Linked DNA regions of Variovorax paradoxus B4. The protein of the gene in region 1 interacts with the protein of each later gene in a pairwise test. Links are inferred from orthologs where the notes say so. Each region holds a gene or a part of one and is shown on either strand. Other genes may lie near its edges. The genes, in order: ruvA and ruvC.

Region 1 (11,395 bases):
GCCTCGATCCGCGCGGAAGGAAACTGCCGTTCCACGAAGAGCTGCATCACTTCCTGCGCCCGCCGCTGCGAGAGCGTGTCGTTCTGCTCGAGGGCGCCCTTGGTGTCGGTGTGCCCGGTCACCACGATGTCGCTGCCGCTGCGCGTTTGCGCGGCAATCAGCGCTTCGTTCATGACCTGTTGCGACGCAGGCGTGAGCGTGGTGCCGCCAACCTCGAAATACACCGTGTAGCGCTGCGGCGCAGGCGGCCGCATGTCGAACAGGATCTTGTGGTCCGCCTGCACCTTGGCGGGGTCGGCCTGGTCGACCACCGGCGCGCCGGAAGCGCCGACCGCGGCCGTTGCACGCTGGTAGGGCCGGGAAAGAACTTCTTCGCCGTCCTTCGCGCGCACGATCACGGCAGAGGGCTTGTCGTCCGCCTGGGGCAGCAGCACCACGCGGGTGCCCGGCGTCGAACATGCGGCAAGCAGCGCAGTGACCAGCACGGCAACGAAAAGGGAGGCCCGGTCCGTCGTCATCTTCCTCATGGCTGGCCGTCGGTCTGCACGATGAAGTCGGTTCCGCGAATGCCGATGGTGGCGGTTTGCGTCTCCACCCGTATCGCGTCGGGATTGGTCTTGCCGATCAGGCCGGTGATCATGCGCATGGAGCCGCGCAGCAGCGAAACGAGCACGCCGCCCTCGTGCGTGGTGGCGTTGAAATGGAATTCCTTCAGGTCCAGCCGCGACGAAGGCCCGACCACCAGCGTCGTGTCGTCGCGCAAGACCACGGAAGCGGAAGAGTCGGGACCGGTCACGATGCGGTCCACGGCAGCCAACGCGTCGCCGGCGTTGGCCGCGCGGGGCGCGCCGGCGGTGCTGAGCAGCTGTACGTTGCCCCGCACCGATTTCACGAACCCCGCCTGGGGTTCTGCGGTGGGGATGGCGCCTGCAGGACGCGGAGGCGCCTGCACTTGAGCCAACGCCGCTGCGCCCCAGAAGGCGAAGCCTCCCACGGCGATCAGGAATTTTTTCATCATCATTCTTCTGCGAATGTCTCGCGGTGCCACAAATATTAAATACATCGAGTCGGCGGATGGAGGCCGCGCTCGATAATTCGATCGCGGATGCGGACCTTTGCCGCATTCTTGCCGACTTTTATCGCCTACGCTTCCCCGCATGACTTTCACGCCCAAGACGCTGCTTCGTGTTTCCGTTGCGGTTGCGCTCGTCACGATCCTGCTCAAGGGATTGGCGGGCTACGTGACGAACTCGATGGGGTTGATCTCCGATGCGATGGAGTCGTTCGTCAACCTTGCCAGCGCAATGTTCGCACTGGGAATGGTGACCATCGCCGCACGGCCGGCCGACGAGGACCATCCCTACGGCCACCACAAGGCCGAATACTTCTCGTCGGGCTTCGAGGGCATCCTGATCGTCGGTGCTGCAGCCGCCATTCTCTGGGTGTCGGTGCAGCGGCTGCTTGCGCCGCAGCCGCTGGAGCAGCTGGGCTGGGGGCTCGGGCTCTCGGTGGTCAGCTCGGGCTTGAACGCGGCCCTGGCCCTTGCGCTGTTCCGCGCCGCGCGAACGCACCGCTCGATTGCGCTGGAAGCCGATGCGCGGCACCTGATGACCGACGTGTGGACCTCGGCCGGGGTGGTGGTCGGCATCGTGGCGGTGCACTTCAGCGGTTGGCTCTGGCTCGATCCCGTGCTGGCCATTGGCGTTGCGCTCAACATCGTGCGCGAAGGCGTCAGGCTGGTGTGGCGCTCGTCGCAGGGGCTGATGGACGAGGCCCTCGACCCCGAAACCATTGCCACGCTGCGCACCACGCTGGACCAGTTTGCCGCACGCATGCCGGAAGGCACGCGCATGCGCTTCGACGACATGGTGACGCGGCGCGCGGGCCAGCGCCGCTTCGCCGACCTGCACATGCATGTGCCCGGCGAATGGACGCTGCAGCATGCCGCCGCGATGCGCGACGAGCTGGAACAGGCGCTGATGGATGCCGTGCCGGGCCTGCGCGTGACCATACAGCTGCTGCCCCTGGGCATGGAAGCCCGCGGCCCGCGGATCGAGGAAGAAACAGCATGAAGGCCATCGTCCAGCGCGTGGCCAGCGCGCGTGTCGACATCGCCGGGCAGACCGTCGGAGCGATCGACGCCGGCCTGCTCGTCCTGCTGTGCGCCGAGCGCGGCGATGCGGACGCGATGGCCGACCGCATGCTTGCCAAGCTGTTGAAGCTGCGCATCTTTTCCGACGAGGCGGGCAAGATGAACCGCAGCGTGCAGGACATCGGCGGCGGCCTGCTCGTGGTGAGCCAGTTCACGCTGGCCGCCGACGTGAGCGGCGGCAACCGGCCCAGCTTCACGCAGGCGGCGGCGCCCGACGAGGGGCGGCGGCTCTACGACTATTTCGTGGACCAGGCCCGCGCCGCGCATCCGGTGGTGGCAACGGGCGAGTTCGGCGCCGACATGCAGGTGCACCTGGTCAACGACGGGCCGGTCACCATTCCGCTGCAGATGGCGTAGCGCCGCTGTCGGCGCGGCGTTCGGGCAGCCTCACCGCCCGTACGGATTGCGGATGCCGAGGCCCGCCAGGATCTCGATTTCGCGCGCCTCCATGGCCTCGGCGTCGGCTTCGCCGGTCTCGTGATCCCAGCCCTGCGCGTGCAGCGTGCCGTGAACGAGCAGGTGCGCGTAGTGGGCGGCCAGAGTCTTGCGGTGCTCCTTCGCCTCGCTGGCGACCACCGGCGCGCACAGCACCAGGTCGGCCATCACCATCGGGCTCTGGGCATAGTCGAAGGTCAGCACGTTGGTCGCGTAGTCCTTGCCGCGGAACTCGCGGTTCAGGCGCAGGCCTTCTTCGGCATCGACGATGCGCACCGTGATCTCCGCGTCGATCTCGAGCGCATGGCGGATCCAGCGCGTGACGCTGTGGCGCGGCAGCGCGGCGCGGTGCCGTTCGACGCCCTTGAAGCGCGCGAACTGCAGCGAAAGGGAAAGTGCGGGCAGCGCCATCTCAATGCGCGCCGCTGCGTTTGCGTTGCCCGTCGTAGGCATCGACGATCTTGGCCACCAGCGGATGCCGCACCACGTCGGCGCTGGTGAAGTGCGTGATCGAAATGCCGTTCACGCGCCTGAGCACGCGCTCGGCATCGATCAGCCCGCTCAGCTGCTGCTTGGGCAGGTCGATCTGGCTCACATCGCCCGTCACCACCGCCTTGGCACCGAAGCCGATGCGCGTGAGGAACATCTTCATCTGCTCGACCGTGGTGTTCTGCGCCTCGTCCAGGATGACGAACGCATTGTTCAGCGTGCGCCCGCGCATGAAGGCCAGCGGCGCAATTTCGAGCGCGTTGCGCTCGAAGGCCTTCTGCACCTTCTCGTAGCCCATCAGGTCGTAGAGCGCGTCGTACAGCGGACGCAGGTACGGGTCGACCTTCTGCGTCAGGTCGCCCGGGAGAAAGCCGAGGCGCTCGCCGGCCTCCACCGCCGGGCGCGTGAGCACGATGCGCTGCACCGCGGCGCGCTCCAGCGCGTCGACCGCGCAGGCCACCGCGAGGTACGTCTTGCCGGTGCCGGCCGGGCCGATGCCGAAGGTGATGTCGTGCCTGGCGATGTTGTCGAGGTACAGCGCCTGCGTGGGCGTGCGCGCGCGCAGGTCGGCGCGGCGGGTGACGAGCATGGCCGAGTCCTCGTCGCTCATCGAGCCGTCGCCCGCGAGCGTGAGCTGCACCACCGCCGCATCGATCGGGCGCTGCGCGATCTCGTACAGCGCCTGCAGCACGTCCATCGCTCGCTGTGCGGAGGCCTTGGGGCCGTCGACCTTGAACTGCTCGTGGCGGTGCGCGATCTTCACGCCCAGGGCCTCCTCGATGCGGCGCAGGTGCGCGTCCAGCGGGCCGCACAGGTGGCCGAGGCGCGAGTTGTTGGGAGGAGCAAAGGTGTGTCGCAGAATCACGCCGGACATTTCAAGGAAAAAGGGCACCCATGATAGGCAAACTCACCGGCATCCTGGCCGAGCGCAACCCACCGCAGGTGGTGGTGGACTGCAACGGCGTCGGCTACGAGGTCGATGTGCCGATGAGCACGTTCTACAACCTGCCCGGCACCGGAGAGCGCGTTTCGCTGCTCACGCACTTCGTGGTGCGCGAGGACGCGCAGATTCTCTACGGTTTCGGCACTGCCGAGGAGCGTGCGGCCTTTCGGCAACTCATCAAGATCAGCGGCGTGGGCCCGCGCACCGCGCTCGGCCTGCTGTCGGGCATGAGCGTGGGCGAGCTGGCGCAGGCGATCACGACGCAGGAACTGGGCCGGCTCGTGAAGATCCCGGGCATCGGCAAGAAGACCGCCGAGCGGCTGCTGCTCGAACTCAAGGGCAAGCTGGGCGCCGACATCGGCCTGCCCGCCCATGCGGCCACCGACGCGCAGGCCGACATCCTGCAGGCGCTGGTCGCGCTGGGCTACAGCGACAAGGAAGCTGCGCTGGCGCTCAAGGCGCTGCCCAAGGACGCGACGGTGAGCGAGGGGATCAAGCTGGCGCTGAAGGCATTGGCGAAATAACCGGGCGCGTGCGCGGCGCCGGTCACTCGGGCGTCAGCCCGATGTCCTTCACCAGCGCGCCCCAGTCGCGCATGTCCTTCTGGATCGTCGCCGCGAACTGCTCGGGCGTGTTCTGCGGCAGGTCGGTGAAGTTGAGTTCGCGCAGGCGCTGCACCACGACGGGATCCTTCAGCGCCTGGTTCACTGCCTCGTTGAGCCTTCTCACGACGGCCGGCGGCGTTTTCGCGGGAGCGAGCAATCCATACCACGCATAGGTCGTGAAGGGGTAGCCGACCTCGGTCATCGTGGGCACGTCGGGCAGCATCGGGATGCGCGAGGGGCCGCTGTTGGCCAGCGCCTTGAGGCGGCCGGCGCGCACGATCTCGACCGTGGACGACATGTCGGCAAAGGCGGCGTCGACCTGGCCGCCGAGCAGGTCCTGCACGCACGGCCCGCTGCCCTTGTAGGGCACATGCGTCATCACCAGACCGGCCTGCTTCTTCAGGCTTTCCATGGCCAGGTGACCGCCGGAGCCGTTGCCCCAGGAGCAGTAGCTCAGCTTGTCGGGCCGCGCCTTGGCATAGGCGACGAACTCCTTGAGCGTGCCGACCGGCAGGTCCTTGCGCACCAGCAGCAGGTTGCCGCCGCGCCCGATCTGCGCCACCGGCGCAAAGTCCCTCACCGGGTCGTAGGGCAGCTTCCTGTACAGGCTGGGGTTCACCACCATGGCCGCGGCATAGGTGAACAGCAGCCGGTAGCCGTCGGGCGTTGCCCGCGCTGCGAGGTCGGTGCCGAGGATGCCGTTGGCGCCGGGGCGGTTGTCGACGATGAAGGGCTGCTTCAGTGTCTTGCCGAGCGCGTCGGCGATCAGGCGCGCGATGGTGTCGGTGCCGCCGGCCGGCGCGGTAGGCACCACCAGCGTCACGGGCTTGTCGGGGTAGCTGTCGGCCTGCGCATGGCTGGCGGCGGCCAGTGCGGCCAGGCAGCAGGCGGCGAGCGTGCGCAGGCCGAGGCGCAAGGATGTCGTGGTTGTCATGGTCCGTGTCTCCGATGGAAAGGCTTCAGCGGATGCCGAAGCGCGTCTGCGTGCCTTGTTCGATCATGTCCGCGCCGACCCGGTACAGGTTGCGCGAGACGTAACTGGGCACTTCGCGCGCACGCTCGCGCAGCCATTCGGCCTTGAGCGAGCGCGCCTCGGCGATCTCGGGGGCATCGCCCTCGGCAGTGGCGAGCAGGTCGATCACGTGCAGCGCGAGCTGCCACTGCTTGCTCGCGGCCAGATGGCGCGCCTGGTCGACCACGCCGCGCTTGTCGGTGATGGCGTCGGCCACCGCGCGGCCGATGGCCTCGGGCGCGGCCGGGTGCAGCGAGGTCGGGTTGCGGTCCCACCAGCCGTTCTCCGAGCGGTAGATGTCGCGCACGATGTAGCCGGGGTCGCCGTAGGTGGGCTTCATCCAGTCGACTGCGAACAGTTCGTCGGGAAAGCGGATGCGCGCCAGGATGTCGCGCTCGTAGAGCCCTTCGTTCATGAGCCGCACCACCTCGGCGCGCAGCCAGCGCAGCGCGCGGGCCGTGTGCGTGAGCACGTGCCGCACCTGCTCCTCGCCCTCGAGCGTGGCGCCGAATTCGCGCACGGCCTTGCGTGCGTTGAGCGCCGCCAGCGCCTCCAGCGTGTCGGCCCACCGCACCGTGTCGCGCATCGTGCGAAAGGGCGTGCCGATGTTGGGAATCGAATCGATCAGCGCCGCGCCGCCGTACAGCACGTGCTGCGCCGGGCTCCACAGCGCGATCGCGTCGTCGGTTTCCGAAGGCGCCCAGCGCAGCACGATGCGGCGCTCCCCTTGGCCGATCTGCAGCAGGTCGTCGAAGGTCTCGGTGGGCGCGTGCATCACGAGCCGATGGTCGAAGAAGCCTGCGGGGCGGTTGAACTGGATCTCGGCCATGCGGTGCTGCAGGGCCAGCGTCTCGCGGTAGCGCGCGAGGCGGCGCGGCAGGTTGCGGTGCGCAATGATCCGCGGCGGCGCGTCGCCGCGCGCGGCGGCATGGGCCAGCCACATTGGCACGCCGGCGTTGTAGCCGATGTGGCCGTGGCTGAAGCACAGCGCATGCACCGGCGCGTCGCTGAGTTGGCGCAGCGAATCGATCATGCCCTCGGTCACCGAGCTGCCCGGGCCGGCGTCGACCACGACCAGGCCCACGTCGGTCTCGGCCACGAAGGACTGCCCCTGCCCGCGCAGGATGTGCAGGCCCGGCGCCACGGTCTCGGCGCCGGTGCCGACGATGAGGAACGGCCTTTCTTCTCCTGCTTGCGGTTTTTCAACGGTGGAGGTCATGCGGTTTCCTTGGAGGTGAGGGGCGTCAGGGGCGGCAGCAGGTAGCGGCCGTCGAGCAGTTCGGCGCGCGGCACATAGGCGCGCAGACAGAGGTAGAAAGGGCCTTCGGGCGCCGGCAGCCAGTTGGCCTGCGCAGCCTCGCGCTCCGGCCGGGCGTGCTGGATGTGCAGCGTGAGCCCGCCGTCCGCATCGCGCTGCAGCCCCGGCGTGCGGTCGCCGATGGCGTAGCGGTCGATCGGGTTGTCCACCAGCATGTAGTCGCGCGTGTCGTACATCGTGAGCGACCAGAAGGCCTCGACCGGCGGCGGCGCGCCGGGCGCGAAGCGCAGCGTGTAGCGGCGCTGGCCGGTGAGCGCTTCGCCTGCGGCGTCATGCCAGGCCATCGGGTAGGTGGCCTCGCGGCTTTCGAGCATGCCGATGTACTTGAGCGCGACCAGCGCGCGCGCCAGGTGGTCGTCGCCGAAGGAACCTTCCACCAGCGGCATCTGCACCCAGCCCGTGGCCGTGGTGCGGCCCGACTGCGCCTCGCGCAGCCGCGGCAGCACGGTGTCGAGCGCGGCCTGCAGTGCGGCGCGCTGGCCGTCGTCGAGCGCGGCCGCGCCGGGCCCGACTCCGAGCGCCGCGTAGCGTGCGAGCCGCGCCGCATCAACGGCGGGCGGGGCGTTGTCGCGCAGCGCCGCGTTCACCTGCGCGGCAAAGTGCTCGGCCGTGAGCGGTGCCTTCGGGTCGCAGGCCGGGTCGAAGGCGCGCGGCGCCGAGGCGCGGCCGGCCTGCCAGTCGGCCAGCGTGCGCACGAGAAAGCCGTCTTGCAGCGCGTTGACGGCGGGCACGTCCTGCGGGCCGTCGACCAGCAGGCGCCCGATGATCCACAGCCAGCGCGTGGGCGCCTCGATGCGCGCGCCTGGCGCGTCGAAGGCCGCGGGCAGCGTGCCGCGCCATCTCGGCGGCGTGACCACGAAGGAGCGTGCCGCCGTGCCCGTGAGGCGCTGCCCGAGGTGGGCAAAGGGGTTGGTGAAGAAGTCGAGCAGGCCCAGCACGTAGTAGCGCCCGGCCGTGTCGGGCACGTCGATCACGAGCGGGCCCTCGCCCAGGTCGAGCCAGGCGTTGGTGTAGAGCGTGTCGTTGTTCGGGGTGACGACGCGGCTCTTGCCCGCGCGCAGCAGCTGGCGCGCGTGCGTGAACACGTTGCACCAGCGCTGCGGCCGCGGCGCCTCGCCGGCGGCGTCGGTGCGCTGCGGCGACGTGGCCGCGCGCATGCGGCACATCTCGTAGAGCGGGTAGGTGTAGACCACGGCCTCTTCGGCCAGGGCTTGAAGGGTGTCGGTGCGCGATGGCATGGGGCTCAGTTCTCTTGGGCCTGCAGCGCCGGGATGCGCCAGCTCTGCACGCCCTCGCGCGGGCAGTACATGCGCAGGATCAGGTAGAAGCGTCCGGCCGGTGCCGGCAGCCAGTTGGCGGCGTCGGCGGGGCGCGCGTGGCTCACCACGAGTTCGAGGCTGCCGTCGGCGCCGCGCTTCAGGCCGGGCGTGCGGTCGCCGATCGCGTGGCGGCGGATCTCGTTGGGGTAGAGGAACCGGTCGGTGTCGTACAGCGTGACCGACCAGAAGGCGTCCGCGGGCGGCAGGTCGCCGGCTTCGAAACGCATCGCATAGCGGTGCTGGCCGTCCAGCGGCTCCTGGTTCGCGTCGTGGTGCGCGGCGGCGTACACAGCCTCGCTGGTGGCCAGCGCGCCCAGGCCCAGGTAGGCGGTGCGCGCGCGGCCGAGGAACTCGTTGCCGTAGCGGCCGGTGGCCGGCGTCATCGACCAGGGCTTGGGCCGGCGGTTGCGGCCCGCCGCGCCGACCAGCTGCACGCCCTCGGCGAAGCCTTCGATGAGGCCTTCGCGCAGCGGTTCTTCGAGTGCGTCCCACGAGAACGCGGCGTTCGCCAGCAGCCCGCCCTGGCCGAACCACGCCACGAGGCCGCGGTCTTCCATGCGGCCCGGCGCTTCGGCCAGCGCGTGGCACACGTTGGTGAAGAAGCGCGGCGCCACTTCTGCGGCGGGCTCGCCGTGCTCGAAGGAGGCGGCCATGGCGTCTTCGTGCGGACCGGCCCACTGCTCGATGGCGGCCGGGCGGCCCTGCAGCACGGTGCCGGGGGCGGGCGAAAGCTGGATCTCCGACTGCAGGGCGCGCGCGGCCGGCCAGTCGCTTTCATCACCCACCAGGATGCGACCGATGAGCCAGACCAGATGGGTCGGGCAGCGCACCACGCGGTGGGCGGCGAGTGATTCCGGCACGGTGCCGCCGGGGCCCGCGAGCACCACCGTCTCGCCGTCGGGGTTGCAGTTGCGCGGGCCCAGGTTCTCGAAGTTCTCGGTGTAGGCGTCGTACAGCGGCAGCACGAAGTAGCGCCCCGGGTGGCGCGATGACGCGGGCACCGTGAGCAGCATCGGCCCGTCGGCCAGGTGCAGCCAGGCCATGGTGTAGAGCAGGTCGTTGGCGGGCGTGACCACGTCGCGGTCCTGGTCGGTGGAGGGGCGCGGCGCGTGGTGCAGCGTGTTCATCGGCGCACGCACGTCCGAGCCGGCCGAGGCGCCGCTGCGGCGTTCGGCGCGAGGCGCGGTCTGCATGGCGCAGGTGCGGTAGGTCTCGGTGAGCGGATAGCCGTAGACGAAGGCGGCCAGGCCGATGGAGCGGGCGAGCGCCTTGCGGGCGACGGCGATGTCGGGAACGGAGACGGGAGCGTTCATGGGAAAGACCTCGGAGCTGGGGTTCGAAAGGGAGATGTGGGGAGACGGTTCAATCGAGCTTCACGCCCGTGGCCTGCGTGAGCTTCAGCGTCACGGGCAGGAAGGCCTTGTAGGCCGCGGTGGCTTCGGGCGGCAGGTTGCCCACGGGCTCGGCGCCGAGTTCCTCGATGCGCCGGCTCACCTCGGGCTGGCGCACCACCGCGCTGACCTCGCGGCCCAGGCGCTCGATGACGGCGTCGGGCGTCTTGGCCGGCGCCATCAGGGAGGTCGGGCCGGTCATGGCGTAGACCTCGTCGGGGTAGCCCTGCTCGGCGAAGGTCGGCACGTCGGGCAGCGCACGGGCGCGCCGGGTGCCGGCCACGGCCAGCGGGCGCAGCTTGCCGGCCTTGATGTACGGCTGCAGCGTGGTGATGGAGCCCACGGTCATCTGGATCACGCCGCCGATCAGGTCGATCGCCATCGGGCTCTCGCCCTTGTAGGGCACGTGCATCGTCTGCAGGCCGTAGGCCTTGTCCATGTAGACCTGCACCTGTTGCGGCTGCGTGCCGGGGCCCCACGAGCCCATCGAATACTTGCCGGGCGTGGCCTTCACGGTGGCGATCAGGCTCTTGAAGTCGGTGGCCTGAACCGAAGGGTGCACCGCCAGCACGGTGCGCGTGGTGGCGATGTCCGACACCATGCGCAGGTCGGTGCGCGGGTCGTAGGGCAGCTTGCTGTAGAGCACCAGGTTCGCGGTGACGGGCCCCGGCACCGTGAGCAGCAGCGTGTAGCCGTCGGGCGGGCTCTTGGCGACGTAGTCGGTGCCGATGATCCCGCCCGCGCCGCTGCGGTTCTCGACCACCACCGGCTGGCCCAGCCGCTTCGACAGTCCTTCCGCCAGGAGCCGCGCGAGGATGTCGGTCGAGCCGCCCGCTTGGTACTGCACGATGATGCGCACGGGCTTGGAGGGGAAGGGCGCCTCCGTGGCTGCCGCTGCCGCGCCTGCCGCGAGGGCCAGCGCCGCGCCCATGCCGAGTGCGCGCGAAAGGTCGTTCTTCGATGTCGTCGTCATGCGATGTCTCCGGTGGTTGTTGTGGTTCGTCAGGGCGCGCGGCCGACGACGAGCGCGTCGACCGCCACGCAGCCGCCCTCGGCCTGCGGGCGTGCGATCAGCGGGTTGATCTCGGCGCTGTCGAGCGAGTCGCCCGCGCGCTGCGCAAGGTCGGCGAGCGCGCACAGCGCATCGGCGATCGAATCGAGGTCGACCGGCGGCCTGCCGCGTGCGCCGTTCAGGATCGCGAAGGCGCGCAGTTCGCGCACCATCGCCAGCGCGTCGTCGCGCGTGATCGGCAATGCGCGCAGCGACACGTCGCGCAGCGTCTCGACGTGGATGCCGCCCAGGCCGAACATCAGCACCGGTCCGAACACCGGGTCGCGGTGCACGCCCGCGATGCACTCGACGCCGCCTGTCAGCATGCGCGCCACCAGCGCGCCGTCGAGCCGCGCGTCGGGCCGGGCCGTGAGTGCGTGGTCGCGTGTGCGTTCGAAGGCCGCGCGCGCCTGCGCCGCACCGCGCAGCCCGAGCGCCACGCCGCCGACGTCCGACTTGTGCGGAATGTCGGCGCTGACGATCTTCACCACCACCGCATCGCCGAGCGCCTCGGCTGCGGCTGCGGCCTCGTCGGCGCTGCGCACCACGCGGTGCGCGACCACGGGCACGCCGGCGTCGGCGAGCAGTACGAGCGCGTCGGGCTCGGACATCGTGCCGGGCGCGAGCGTCAACGACGGGGCCATCGATGCGGGGGCCGCAGCCACCGCCGCTGCAGGCTT
Region 2 (11,333 bases), 4.0 Mb from region 1 along the record:
GACGATCACCATCAACCACGACGGCAAGATCCTCGACACCGTGGTCGACGAAAGCTCGGGCGACACCATGCTCGACCGCCGCGCCAAGGCCATCGTGCACAGCATCGGCAGCTTCGGAAAATTCACCGACGCGATGCGAAAAGAGACCGACCAGATCGTGCTGCAGTCGCGCTTCAAGTTCACGCGCGACGAGACCATCGAGCTCTCCTCCCAATAGCCAACAGCGGATCTACGGCGCCATGGACCTGTACTGCGTAATGGGCAACCCCGTCGAGCACAGCCGCTCGCCGCGCATCCATGCCCGGTTTGCCGAACTCTGCGACCAGCAGATGGACTACAGCCGCCGGCTCGTTCCGGTCGGCGCCTTTGCCGAAGGCGTTGCCGCCTTCCGGCGAGAAGCCGCCGAGCATGGCGACACGGCGCGCGGCTGCAACGTGACCGTGCCCTTCAAGTTCGACGCCGCCGCGCTCGCGCAGCACACCAGCGAGCGCGCCGTGCTTGCGCAGGCGGTGAACACGCTGCGCTTCGAAGCCGACGGCAGCATCCATGCCGACAACACCGACGGCATCGGGCTCGTCAACGACATCGTGCGCAATGCCGCCGTGCCGCTGGCGGGCCGCGAGCTGCTGCTGATCGGCGCGGGCGGTGCCGCGGCAGGCGTGCTCGGGCCGCTGCTCGACGCCGGCGCCTCGCGCATCGTGGTGGCCAACCGCACGGTCGGCAAGGCCATGGCGCTGGTGCAGCGCCATGCGGCATTGGCGCTGCGCCATGGCGCAGCGCTCGAAGCCTGGGCGCTCGACGAGGTGCCGGGCAATTTCGACGTGGTGGTCAATGCCACGGCTTCCAGCCTCGCGGGCGACACGGTGCCGGTGCGCGCGCAGGTGCTGCGCCCCGGTGCGCTCGCGGTCGACCTGATGTACGGGCCCGCGGCCGCCGGCTTCATGGCCTGGGCCGAAGCGCACGGCGCCGTGCCGCGCGACGGGCTCGGCATGCTGGTCGAACAGGCGGCCGAGGCCTTCGAGATCTGGCGCGGCGTGCGGCCGCCGTCCGCGCAGGTGCTGGCCGAATTGCGCGCCTCGCTCGCCACCGGCCAATGAAGCGGCTGCTGCGGCTGGTGGCCTGCCTGCTGGTGGCGGGCGTGGCGATGGAGCTTTTCTTCGTGGCGCGCATCGCGGCCATGGCGGTGGTCGCTCCGCAGAGCACCGCGTTCCAGCGCACCGAAGCCTGGCAGATCGCCATTCACCAGGGCAGCAAGGGCGCATGGCGCCAGGAGTGGGTGCCCTATGCGCAGATCAGCGACAACCTCAAGCGCGCCGTCATCGCCAGCGAGGACGCCGACTTCATCGACCACAACGGCGTGGAATGGGAAGCCATCGAGCGGGCGCGCCAGCGCAATGCCAAGGCCGAAGAGCTCGCAGCCAAGCGCGCGGCGCGTGCCATCGCACGTGGCAAGCCGGTGCGACCGGTGCAGCTGCGCGGCGGCTCCACCATCACGCAGCAGCTTGCGAAGAACCTGCTGCTCTCCGGCGAGCGCACGCTGCTGCGCAAGGGCCAGGAGCTGATGCTCGCCATGGTGCTCGAGGTGCTGCTCGACAAGCGGCGCATCCTCGAGATCTACCTCAACAATGTCGAATGGGGCGAAGGCGTGTTCGGCGCCGAAGCGGCGGCCCAGCACTACTTCAGGAAGCCCGCCTCGCGCCTGAGCGCGGCCGAAGCCGCGCGCCTTGCCGTGATGCTGCCGAGCCCCAAGTTCTTCGAGCGCCGCATCGGCTCGTCCTACCTCAGCGGGCGGGCGTCGACGATCGTGGCGCGGATGCCGTCGGCCGAACTGCCCTGAGGGCTTCGCGCAGCGCTTCGATGGCCAGCACGGCCGCGAAGCCGATCACATAGGCCAGCACGTCCCACCAGTCGGCCGTGCTGCCGAGCACGATGCGCAGGGCGCGGTTCGGAATGTGCAGGTGCCAGGCCGCCGCCAGGAACTGCCCCAGCTCGACCGCCAGGCCCACGCCAAGCGCGGCCAGCGCCAGTGGCAGCACGCGCGCGGCAACGAAGGTCTTGAAGACGACGTAGACCCACGCCACGGCCAGCACGTCGCCGAAAAAACGCCGCAGCCAGCCCCAGCGCGCGCCGACGGTGGCCAGCAGCACGAGAACAAGGAACAGGGCCACCGCCCACACCAGAGAAAGAGGATCGAAACGCCATCGCATGCCCCGTATCATCGCGCCCATGCTGGCAAAGCTCACAGGTTGGTTGCTGTTGGGGATCGTCCGTCTGCTCACGGGCGCCCAGGCGCGTTGGTACGGCTGCCCGCCGAAGGCCGAACAGCGCATCTATTTCGCCAACCACCAGAGCCACGCCGACCTGGTGATGATCTGGGCGGCCCTGCCCGAGGAGCTGCGCACCATCACGCGGCCCATTGCGGCGCGCGACTACTGGGCCAACACGCCGTTCAAGCGCTGGATCACGACCGAGGTGTTCAATGCGGTGTACGTGGAGCGTGCAGCCACGGTGCCGGCCGCGGCCGGGCAACCGACAGCACCGGCAGAACCCGAGGCACCCCCACCGCCGCCCGCACGCGCCGCCGCTGCGCCGCAAGCCGAGCGCATCGAGCCTTCGATGGAGCCCTTGCTGCCGATGGCACCGCCTATCGTCGATGTCACACCCGAAGCGTTCGACGAGGTGCAAGGGCGGCTCGACCTCCCCGCTCCGCCGCCTCTGCCGCCGGTTGCGCCGCCAGCCATGGAACCGGAGCTGCCCTCACCCGCTGCAGCCCCCGCCTCCGACCCGCTGGCACCGCTGGTCGAGGCCCTGCGCAGCGGCGACTCGATCATCATCTTTCCCGAGGGAACGCGCGGCCACACGGGAGAGCCGCAGAAGTTCAAGTCGGGCCTCTACACGCTCGCGACGATGTTTCCCGAGGTGGTGCTGGTGCCGGCGTGGATCGACAACGTGCAGCGCGTCATGCCCAAGGGCGAGATCGTGCCGGTGCCGATTCTGTGCTCGGTCACCTTCGGCGCGCCGCTGCGCGTCGAAGAAGGCGAAGAGCGCCGCCCCTTCCTCGATCGCGCCCGTGCTGCGGTGATCGCATTGCGCGACGTCTGAGCGAAACCTTGCGATGAACCAGTTCCTGCGCAGCCTCACCCCGACCCAGCAGGTCGCGGCCCTGTTCCTCATCGTCTTCGGCCTGCTCGTGATCGCGAGCACCGCGGCCCTCTTCCTGAGCTTCAAGGAACGCCGCAACCCCGTGCACGACGCCGCCTGGCAGGCCGAGCTCGCGCACTACCGCAAGCTGCTGGGCACCACCTGGTTCATGGTGATCGTGTTCTGGGTCGGCTGGGCCCTTGGCGAGACGGTGGCCACCGTGCTGTTCGCGCTCATCGCGTTCTTCGCACTGCGCGAGTTCATCACGCTCTCGCCCACGCGGCGCGGCGACCATCGCAGCCTGATCCTGGCCTTCTTCGTCGTGCTGCCAATCCAGTTCTGGCTCGTCGCCACCGCGCGCTTCGACCTGTTCACCGTGTTCATTCCGGTCTACGTGTTCCTCGCGATCCCGGTCGCAAGTGCACTGGCCGACGACCCGAGCCATTTCCTCGAGCGCAACGCCAAGCTGCAGTGGGGCATCATGGTCTGCGTCTACGGCATGAGCCATGTGCCCGCACTGCTGCTGCTGAGCTTTCCGGGCTACGAGGGCAAGAGCGCCTTTCTCGTGTTCTTCCTGGTGTTCGTGGTGCAGACCTCGGTGCTGGTGCAGCACGTGATCTCGCGCCGCACCCAGCGCAAGCCGTTCGCGCCCAACGTGAGCCGCAGCTTCAACTGGACCAGCTGGGGCATCGGCATCGTGGTGGCCAGCCTGGTGGGCGCGCTGTTCTCGTTCATCACGCCCTTCAAGTTCGGCCAGGCCCTCGCGGTGTCCGTCATCGCCTGCATCTCGGGCTCCATGGGCCACCTCGTGATGAAGGCGCTCAAGCGCGATCGCGGCATTCCCAACTGGGGCAAGAAAGGCGTGGGCGTGACCGGCGCCAACGGCCTGCTCGACCGCGTCGATGCGCTGTGCTTCGCAGCCCCGATCTTCTTTCACTCGATCCGCTGGTACTTCAACCTCTGACATGCGCATTCTCGGCATCGACCCCGGCCTCCTGACCACCGGCTTCGGCGTGGTGGACGCGGACGGCCACGCGCTGCGCTACGTGGCCAGCGGCACCATCAGCACGCGCCACCTGGGCAGCGGCAACCTGCCGGCGCGGCTCAAGGTGCTGTTCGATGGCATCGCGGAAATCACCGCGCGCTACCAGCCCGATGCCTCGGCGGTCGAGATCATTTTCGTCAACGTCAATCCGCAGTCGACGCTGCTGCTGGGCCAGGCACGCGGCGCCTGCGTGACCTCGCTGGTCAACAGCAATCTCACGGTGGCCGAATACACAGCGCTGCAAATGAAGAAGGCGGTGGCGGGCCACGGCCAGGCCGCCAAGGCGCAGGTGCAGGAGATGGTGAAGCGGCTGCTCGACCTGCCGGGCCTGCCGGGCGCCGATGCGGCCGACGCGCTGGGCATTGCCATCACGCATGCGCAGGTGGGCCGGTCGATGGCGCGGCTGGCCGAGGCCGCCGAGCTGTCGAAGACGCACGCCGGCACGTACCGGCAGGGACGTTCGCGCTGACTCAGCGCACGATGTAGCGCAGGCTGCCCAGCCGCGTGCGGCGCTCGCGCACCTCGGCTGCCACGGACGCCGTATCGCCTTCCAGCGCACGCGCGATCCACGACGCAAGCTGCGGCATGTCGTCGGGCGTGAAGCCCAGCCGCACGATCTCCGGCACGCCGAGACGCAGGCCGTTGATGTCCCCTTCCACCGGTGCGATCGGAAGGCCGATGCCGCAGGCCAGCAAACCGCCTTGCGCCAGTTTCTTCGCAGCGCGCTGCCCACCGCCCCACCGCGCGGCCTCGAGCGCGAACTGGTGCGACTGCGTGAAGCCGCGCGCCTTCGCGAACACCGGCAAGCCCTCGGCGTCGAGGGCGCGTGCCAGCGCCTGCGCGGTCTCGCGCATTGCCGCGGCATAGGCCTTGCCGTGCACCTTCCAGTCGAGCAGGCCGCGGGCCAGCGCCGCGGTGCGTCCCGCATCGGAGTTGGCCGTGAGGCCGGGGTAGGCGATGGCGTCGATGCGCTCCATCAGCGCCGCGTCGTTCGACACGATCAACCCGCCCGCCGGACCGCCGAGGCTCTTGTAGGTGCTCATGGTGATCGCATGCGCCCCCTCCTCGAGCGGCTGCGGCCAGGCCTTGCCGGCCACCATGCCCGAGAGGTGCGCGGCGTCGAACAGCAGCCTGGCGCCCACGCTGTCCGCGATCTCGCGGATCGCCGGCACCGGGTGCGGAAAGAGATTCAGGCTGCCGCCGATGGTGATGAGCTTCGGCCTCACTTCGCGTGCGAGTCTCGCCAGCGCGGCCACGTCGACCGTGTAGCCGTCGGCATCCACCGGCGCAGGCACCGTCTTCAACCCATAGAGCCCGGCCGCGCCGGCCGCATGGTGCGTGACGTGGCCGCCGATGGCCGCCGATGGCCGGCGGCGGCGCAATGATCGTGTCGCCGGGCTGGCAGGTCGCCATGAACACGTAGAGATTCGACAGCGCGCCGGAACTCACGCGCACTTCGGCGAACTTCGAGCCGAACACCTCGGCGGCCAGTTCGGCCGCAATGACCTCGATGCGCTCGATGGCCTCCAGCCCCACTTCGTACTTGTCGCCCGGATAGCCCAGCGAGGCACGCGAGCCGAGGCCGCGCGAGAGCAGCGCCTCGGCGGCCGGGTTCATCACGTTGGTGGCGGGGTTGAGGTTCAGGCCCTCGCGGTCATGGATGCGGTGGTTGTCGTCGGCGAGCCTTTCGATCTCGGCGACGATGCCCGCCGCATCGCGCGCGGCCGCATCGCCGGCGATGGCGAGCACGTGGTCTTCGCTGGCAGCAGGAACCCAGGGACGGCGTTGGAGGGCGGCGGGCATGCGGCGGATCTCTCTGGAAGTGGTGGGTGGCTGGATGGTCGCCTGCACCATCACTGCGGGCAACACGGATAATCTGGGCCCGAGCCCTAGGAAAACTTGGGGTCCACATCGCATGCCGCTCGCACCACCCCGCCCTCGCCTGCCCCCGCACACGGCCGTTCGCGCCTTCGAGGCTGCGGCACGCCACGGCAGCTTCTCGCGCGCCGCCGAAGAGCTGTTCGTCACGCCGGCCGCCGTCGCGCAGCAGATCAAGACGCTGGAGACCTGGGCCGGTGGCGCGCTGTTCGAGCGGCACAGCCAGGGCATTCGGCTCAGCGCGCACGGACGGCGCGCACTGCCCGCCCTCAGCGCCGCGGTCGACCAGCTCGGCCTCGCGGTGCAGGCACTGCGGCACGAAACGCAAACCGCCGCGCGCCGCAGCACGCTGCAGGTCGCGGCCCTGCCGGCGATGGCGCAGCTGTGGCTGTCGCCGCGGCTTTCGCGGCTCAAGGCGGCGCTGCCCGGCGTGCAGGTGTCCGTGACGGCGCTCGAGCAGCCGCCGAACTTCCGCCGCGAACCTTTCGACCTCGGCCTCTTCTATGCACGCGCCGGCGATCGCATCGAAACGGCCGTCGGCGCGCAGGGCATGCTGCTCGCACGCGACCGGCTCGTGCCGGTGTGCAGCCCGCGCCTCCAGCAGGCGCTGCCAAGCGGCCGTCCGCGCCCGCTCGGCGACCTGATCGAAGTGCTGGCGCGCTGCGGCGGATTGCACGACACCGTGTGGCACGACGACTGGGCGCGCTGGCTGCGGGCCGTGCGCCCCGGCACCACCGCGGCGGAGGCCGATGCACTGGCGGCCGGCCCGGACTTCTCGCTCTACAGCCTTGCGCTGCAGGCGGCGCTCGACGGCGAAGGCGTGCTCATGGGCCGCGAACGGCTGGTGGCGCCGCTGCTCGCGCAAGGCAGGCTGCATGCGCCCTGGGGGCGGCCGAAGGCATTGGGCGACACGCTCATGCTGCTGGTGCCCGCGCACCGCAAGGGCGCGCTGCTGGCGCAGCAGGTGCAGGCGTTGCAGACCCTGGCCGACTGAGATCGATCACTGGCCACACGGTATTTTTCGTGAAACACCGAGGAACCGGCTTTGCCGGGCCTCTGGGGGCGAGCCAGATTACGCGACGCGTTCGGCGATCAGCACCGCGAAGAAGCCGAAGGCCGCAAGCAGCGTCCACTTGAGCACGATCCAACCGAAGCGCCGGTACTTGATCTGGCCCGTTCCCGCATAGAACGCGAACGACACGCCCGCCACCAGCAGAAGCAGCAGGATGGCCCAGCGGAAAAGAAGCATTGCCGAACGCGGCCTACCAGGCCCTCGCCACTTCGCCGAAACCGCGCGGTGCGCGCTTTTCGTCTTCGAAGGTGACGACCTCATAGGCATCGCTGTGGGCCAGCAGTTCGCGCAGCAGCTTGTTGTTGAGCGCGTGGCCCGAACGGAATGCGGTGTACGCCGCGAGCAGCGGCTTGCCGATGATGTACAGATCGCCCATGGCGTCGAGGATCTTGTGCTTCACGAACTCGTCGTCGTAGCGCAGGCCCCCGGCATTGAGCACCTTGGTGTCGTCCATCACGATGGCGTTGTCGAGACCGCCGCCGAGCGCCAGGCCCTTGCTGCGCATGTATTCCACTTCCTTGGTGAAGCCGAAGGTGCGCGCGCGTGCGATGTCGCGGCTGTAGGAATCGGTGCCGAGGTCGAACTCCACGCGCTGGCCGGTGGAATTGACCACGCGGTGGTCGAAGTCGATCTCGAAGCTCAGCTTGTAGCCGTGATAGGGCTCCAGGCTGGCCCACTTCTCGTTGGCGCCCTCGCCCTCGCGCACCTCGACCTTGCGCGTCACGCGGATGAAGCGGCGCGGCGCCTTCTGCAGCTCGATGCCTGCGCTTTGCAGCAGGAACACGAAGGACGAGGCCGACCCGTCGAGGATCGGCACTTCGTCGGCCGTGATGTCGATGTAGAGGTTGTCGATGCCCAGGCCCGCGCAGGCCGACATCAGGTGCTCGACCGTCTGCACCTTCGCGCCGCCGGTCGAGACGGTGGAGGCCAGGCGCGTGTCGGTCACCGCTTCGGCGGTCATGCGGATGTCGACCGGCTCGGGCAGGTCGACGCGCCGGAACACGATGCCGGTGTCCACCGGAGCGGGGCGCAGCGTCAGCTCCACGCGTTGTCCACTGTGGAGTCCCACGCCCACGGCGCGGCTGATCGACTTGAGGGTTCGTTGTTGCAGCACGCCGACGATTTTAGGCGCGTGGCGGCCGTGCCGCCCTATTCCCCTCGCTATGGCAGCGATAGACATGGGTTCTATGCCAGGCGACCGACGATGGACGCAAAGGGCACGAAGCGAACGCAGCGCCTAGAGCCGGCAGAAGTCCCTTTCAGGTCTTCCCCGTACCCCTTGCGAACCTTCGTGCCCTCTGCGTTCGGTTGCCTTGCCGTCAATCGGCTTGACGGCGCAGGAATGCCGGAATCTCGAAGTCGTCCATGCCGCCCGACGACAGCGCATCCACCTTGGCCGCGGCCATGGTGCGGTTCGTGCGCCACACGCTGGGAACGGCCATGCCGTCGTAGTTCGGCTGGTTGCCACCGCCGTGGCCGGCGTGGCCCGCATGGCCGGCGCCGAGCGTGGGCACGTTGAACGGGATGTTGTCGGTGCCGGTGCGGATCACTTCGAGCGTCGGTGCCTGGCGGCGCGCATCAGCGCGCGAGAGGCCGGTGGCGACCACCGTCACGCGCATCTGGTCGCCCAGGCTTTCGTCGTAGGCCGCACCGTAGATCACGTGCGCATCGGGCGAGGCGTAGGCGCGGATGGTGTTCATCGCGAGCTTCGACTCGTTCAGCTTCAGCGAACCCTTCGATGCGGTCACCAGCACCAGCACGCCCTTGGCGCCCGAGAGGTCGATGCCTTCGAGCAGCGGGCAGGCCACGGCCTGCTCGGCGGCGATGCGCGCGCGGTCCGGGCCAGCAGCGGCGGCCGTGCCCATCATGGCCTTGCCGGGCTCGCCCATCACGGTGCGCACGTCTTCGAAGTCGACGTTCACGCCGCCGTACTCGTTGATGATTTCCGAGATGCCGCCCACCGCGTTCTTGAGCACGTCGTTGGCATGCGCGAAGGCTTCGTCCTGGGTGATGTCCTCGCCCAGCACGTCGAGCAGCTTCTCGTTGAGCACCACGATCAGCGAGTCGACGTTCGCCTCGAGCTCGGCCAGGCCGGCGTCGGCGTTGGTCATGCGGCGACCGCCCTCCCAGTCGAAGGGCTTGGTCACCACGCCCACCGTGAGGATGCCCATTTCCTTGGCCACGCGCGCGATCACGGGTGCCGCGCCGGTGCCGGTGCCGCCGCCCATGCCGGCCGTGATGAAGAGCATGTGCGCGCCGTCGATGGCGGCGCGGATGTCGTCCACCGCGGCTTCGGCTGCATCACGGCCCTTGTCGGGCTTGCTGCCCGCGCCCAGTCCGCTGGTGCCCAGCTGGATGATCTTGTGCGCGTTGCTGCGCTGCAGTGCCTGCGCGTCGGTGTTGGCGCAGACGAACTGCACGCCCTGCACGCCACGCTCCATCATGTGCGCCACGGCATTGCCGCCGCCGCCGCCGACTCCGATCACCTTGATCTGAGTGCCTTGGTTGAATTCTTCGACTTCGATCATTTCGATGGTCATTTCTAACTCCTTGAATTTGCAGTTGCCGTTGTGTATCTATGAATTTTTCTGGTGTCTTGACGAGTTCAACGAAGCTGTCGTCGCGGCGGTGGACCTGTGCGCCGCCATCGCTCGTTGAAATGCAAGGGCGGACCGCCGCGTGCGAGCCAGAGTGGGGAGTGGTTCATGGTCAGAAGTTCCCCACGATGAAGTCCTTGAAACGTCCGAACGCAGTCTTTACGGATCCGTTCTTCTGCGCGACCTTGAAGCCGCGCATGCGTGCGAAGCGGGCTTCCTCGAGCAGGCCCATCACGGTGGCGGCGCGCGGCTGCGCCACCATGTCGGAGAGCGCGCTCGAATACTTCGGAATGCCTCGCCGCACCGGCTTCAGGAAAATGTCTTCGCCGAGTTCGACCATGCCCGGCATCACCGCGCTGCCGCCCGTGAGCACCACACCCGAGGACAGCACCTCTTCGTAGCCCGACTCGCGCACCACCTGCTGCACCAGCGAGAAGATTTCCTCGATGCGCGGCTCGATCACGCCGGCCAGCGCCTGCTTGCTCAGCATGCGCGGCCCGCGGTCGCCCAGGCCCGGCACTTCAACCTGAGTGTCGGGGTCGGCCAGGAGCTGCTTGGCGTACCCGTTCTCGACCTTGATGTCTTCCGCGTCCTTGGTGGGCGTGCGCAGCGCCATCGCGATGTCGCTGGTGATCAGGTCGCCGGCGATCGGGATCACGGCGGTGTGGCGGATCGCGCCGTTGGTGAAGATGGCCACGTCGGTGGTGCCCGCGCCAATGTCCACCAGCACCACGCCGAGCTCGCGCTCGTCCTCTGTCAACACCGCCTGGCTCGAGGCCAGCGGGTTCAGCATCAGCTGGTCGACCTCGAGGCCGCAGCGGCGCACGCACTTGATGATGTTCTCGGCCGCGCTCTGCGCGCCGGTCACGATGTGCACCTTGGCCTCCAGCCGCATGCCGCTCATGCCGATCGGCTCCTTCACGTCCTGGCCGTCGATCACGAACTCCTGCGGCTCCACCAGCAGGAGGCGCTGGTCGCTCGAGATGTTGATGGCGCGCGCGGTTTCCACCACGCGGGCCACGTCGGCGGGCGTGACTTCCTTGTCCTTCACTGCCACCATGCCGCTCGAATTGATGCCGCGGATGTGGCTGCCGGTGATGCCGGTGTAGACGCGGCTGATCTTGCAGTCGGCCATCAGCTCGGCCTCCTTCAAGGCCTGCTGGATGCTCTGCACCGTGGCGTCGATGTTGACCACCACGCCGCGCTTGAGGCCATTGCTCGGCGCAATGCCGAGTCCCGCCAGCTTGAGTTCGCCGCCAGGCAGCACCTCGGCGACGACCACCATCACCTTGGCGGTTCCGATGTCGAGTCCGACAACCAGGTCTTTGTATTCTTTGGGCATTGAATGTCCTCGGTATTCGCTATCTATTTCTTCTTGGTCTTGGGGTCGGCAACGACCGTGGTGACGCCGCGAAGACGCAGCGCATAGGCGTCGTTGTGCCGCAGGTCGGCCCCCTCGACGTCCGCCGCGGTGCGGCGGTACTGGCCCGCGACCTGGGTCACGGTCTTCAGGAAACGCTGCGTGCGGGCCGTCACTTCCTCGGCCTGGCCGCGGCCCAGCTCGATCTCGGCGCCGGTGTCCAGCACCACCTTCCAGCTG

The links.
Region 2: the proteins of ruvA (region 1) and ruvC interact in binary tests that used the Escherichia coli proteins (3 or more experiments, as listed by UniProt). The link is inferred for Variovorax paradoxus B4 from one-to-one orthologs.

The regions. Positions count from the first base shown.
Region 1 is NC_022247.1:5,070,432-5,081,826, reverse strand. The notes cover bases 2,884-5,756. They hold ruvA (Holliday junction branch migration protein RuvA), read left to right. Parts: upstream 2,884-3,970; coding sequence 3,971-4,543; downstream 4,544-5,756. Other genes in these bases: VAPA_RS23625 (alkyl sulfatase dimerization domain-containing protein), read right to left, coding at 5,584-5,756; VAPA_RS23630 (Bug family tripartite tricarboxylate transporter substrate binding protein), read right to left, coding at 4,566-5,558; VAPA_RS23640 (PhoH family protein), read right to left, coding at 3,000-3,950; ybeY (rRNA maturation RNase YbeY), read right to left, coding at 2,884-2,998. In the rest of the region: VAPA_RS23665 (OmpA family protein), read right to left, coding at 1-527; VAPA_RS23660 (FecR family protein), read right to left, coding at 524-1,018; VAPA_RS23655 (cation diffusion facilitator family transporter), read left to right, coding at 1,158-2,072; dtd (D-aminoacyl-tRNA deacylase), read left to right, coding at 2,069-2,509; more of ybeY, read right to left, coding at 2,540-2,883; more of VAPA_RS23625, read right to left, coding at 5,757-6,855; VAPA_RS23620 (DUF1254 domain-containing protein), read right to left, coding at 6,852-8,192; VAPA_RS23615 (DUF1254 domain-containing protein), read right to left, coding at 8,198-9,586; VAPA_RS23610 (Bug family tripartite tricarboxylate transporter substrate binding protein), read right to left, coding at 9,636-10,595; VAPA_RS23605 (acetate--CoA ligase family protein), read right to left, coding at 10,667-11,395. UniProt on the Escherichia coli protein: The RuvA-RuvB-RuvC complex processes Holliday junction (HJ) DNA during genetic recombination and DNA repair.
Region 2 is NC_022247.1:1,077,636-1,088,968, reverse strand. Bases 3,070-5,880 are described here. They hold ruvC (crossover junction endodeoxyribonuclease RuvC), read left to right. Parts: upstream 3,070-4,106; coding sequence 4,107-4,655; downstream 4,656-5,880. Other genes in these bases: VAPA_RS04850 (aminotransferase class I/II-fold pyridoxal phosphate-dependent enzyme), read right to left, coding at 4,657-5,568; VAPA_RS04860 (phosphatidate cytidylyltransferase), read left to right, coding at 3,116-4,105; VAPA_RS04865 (lysophospholipid acyltransferase family protein), read left to right, coding at 3,070-3,102. In the rest of the region: VAPA_RS04885 (energy transducer TonB), read left to right, coding at 1-217; aroE (shikimate dehydrogenase), read left to right, coding at 240-1,097; mtgA (monofunctional biosynthetic peptidoglycan transglycosylase), read left to right, coding at 1,094-1,837; VAPA_RS04870 (ribosomal maturation YjgA family protein), read right to left, coding at 1,782-2,219; more of VAPA_RS04865, read left to right, coding at 2,227-3,069; VAPA_RS04845 (LysR family transcriptional regulator), read left to right, coding at 6,102-7,058; VAPA_RS34810 (hypothetical protein), read right to left, coding at 7,137-7,313; lpxC (UDP-3-O-acyl-N-acetylglucosamine deacetylase), read right to left, coding at 7,327-8,250; cell division protein FtsZ, read right to left, coding at 8,456-9,676; cell division protein FtsA, read right to left, coding at 9,846-11,075; VAPA_RS04825 (cell division protein FtsQ/DivIB), read right to left, coding at 11,099-11,333.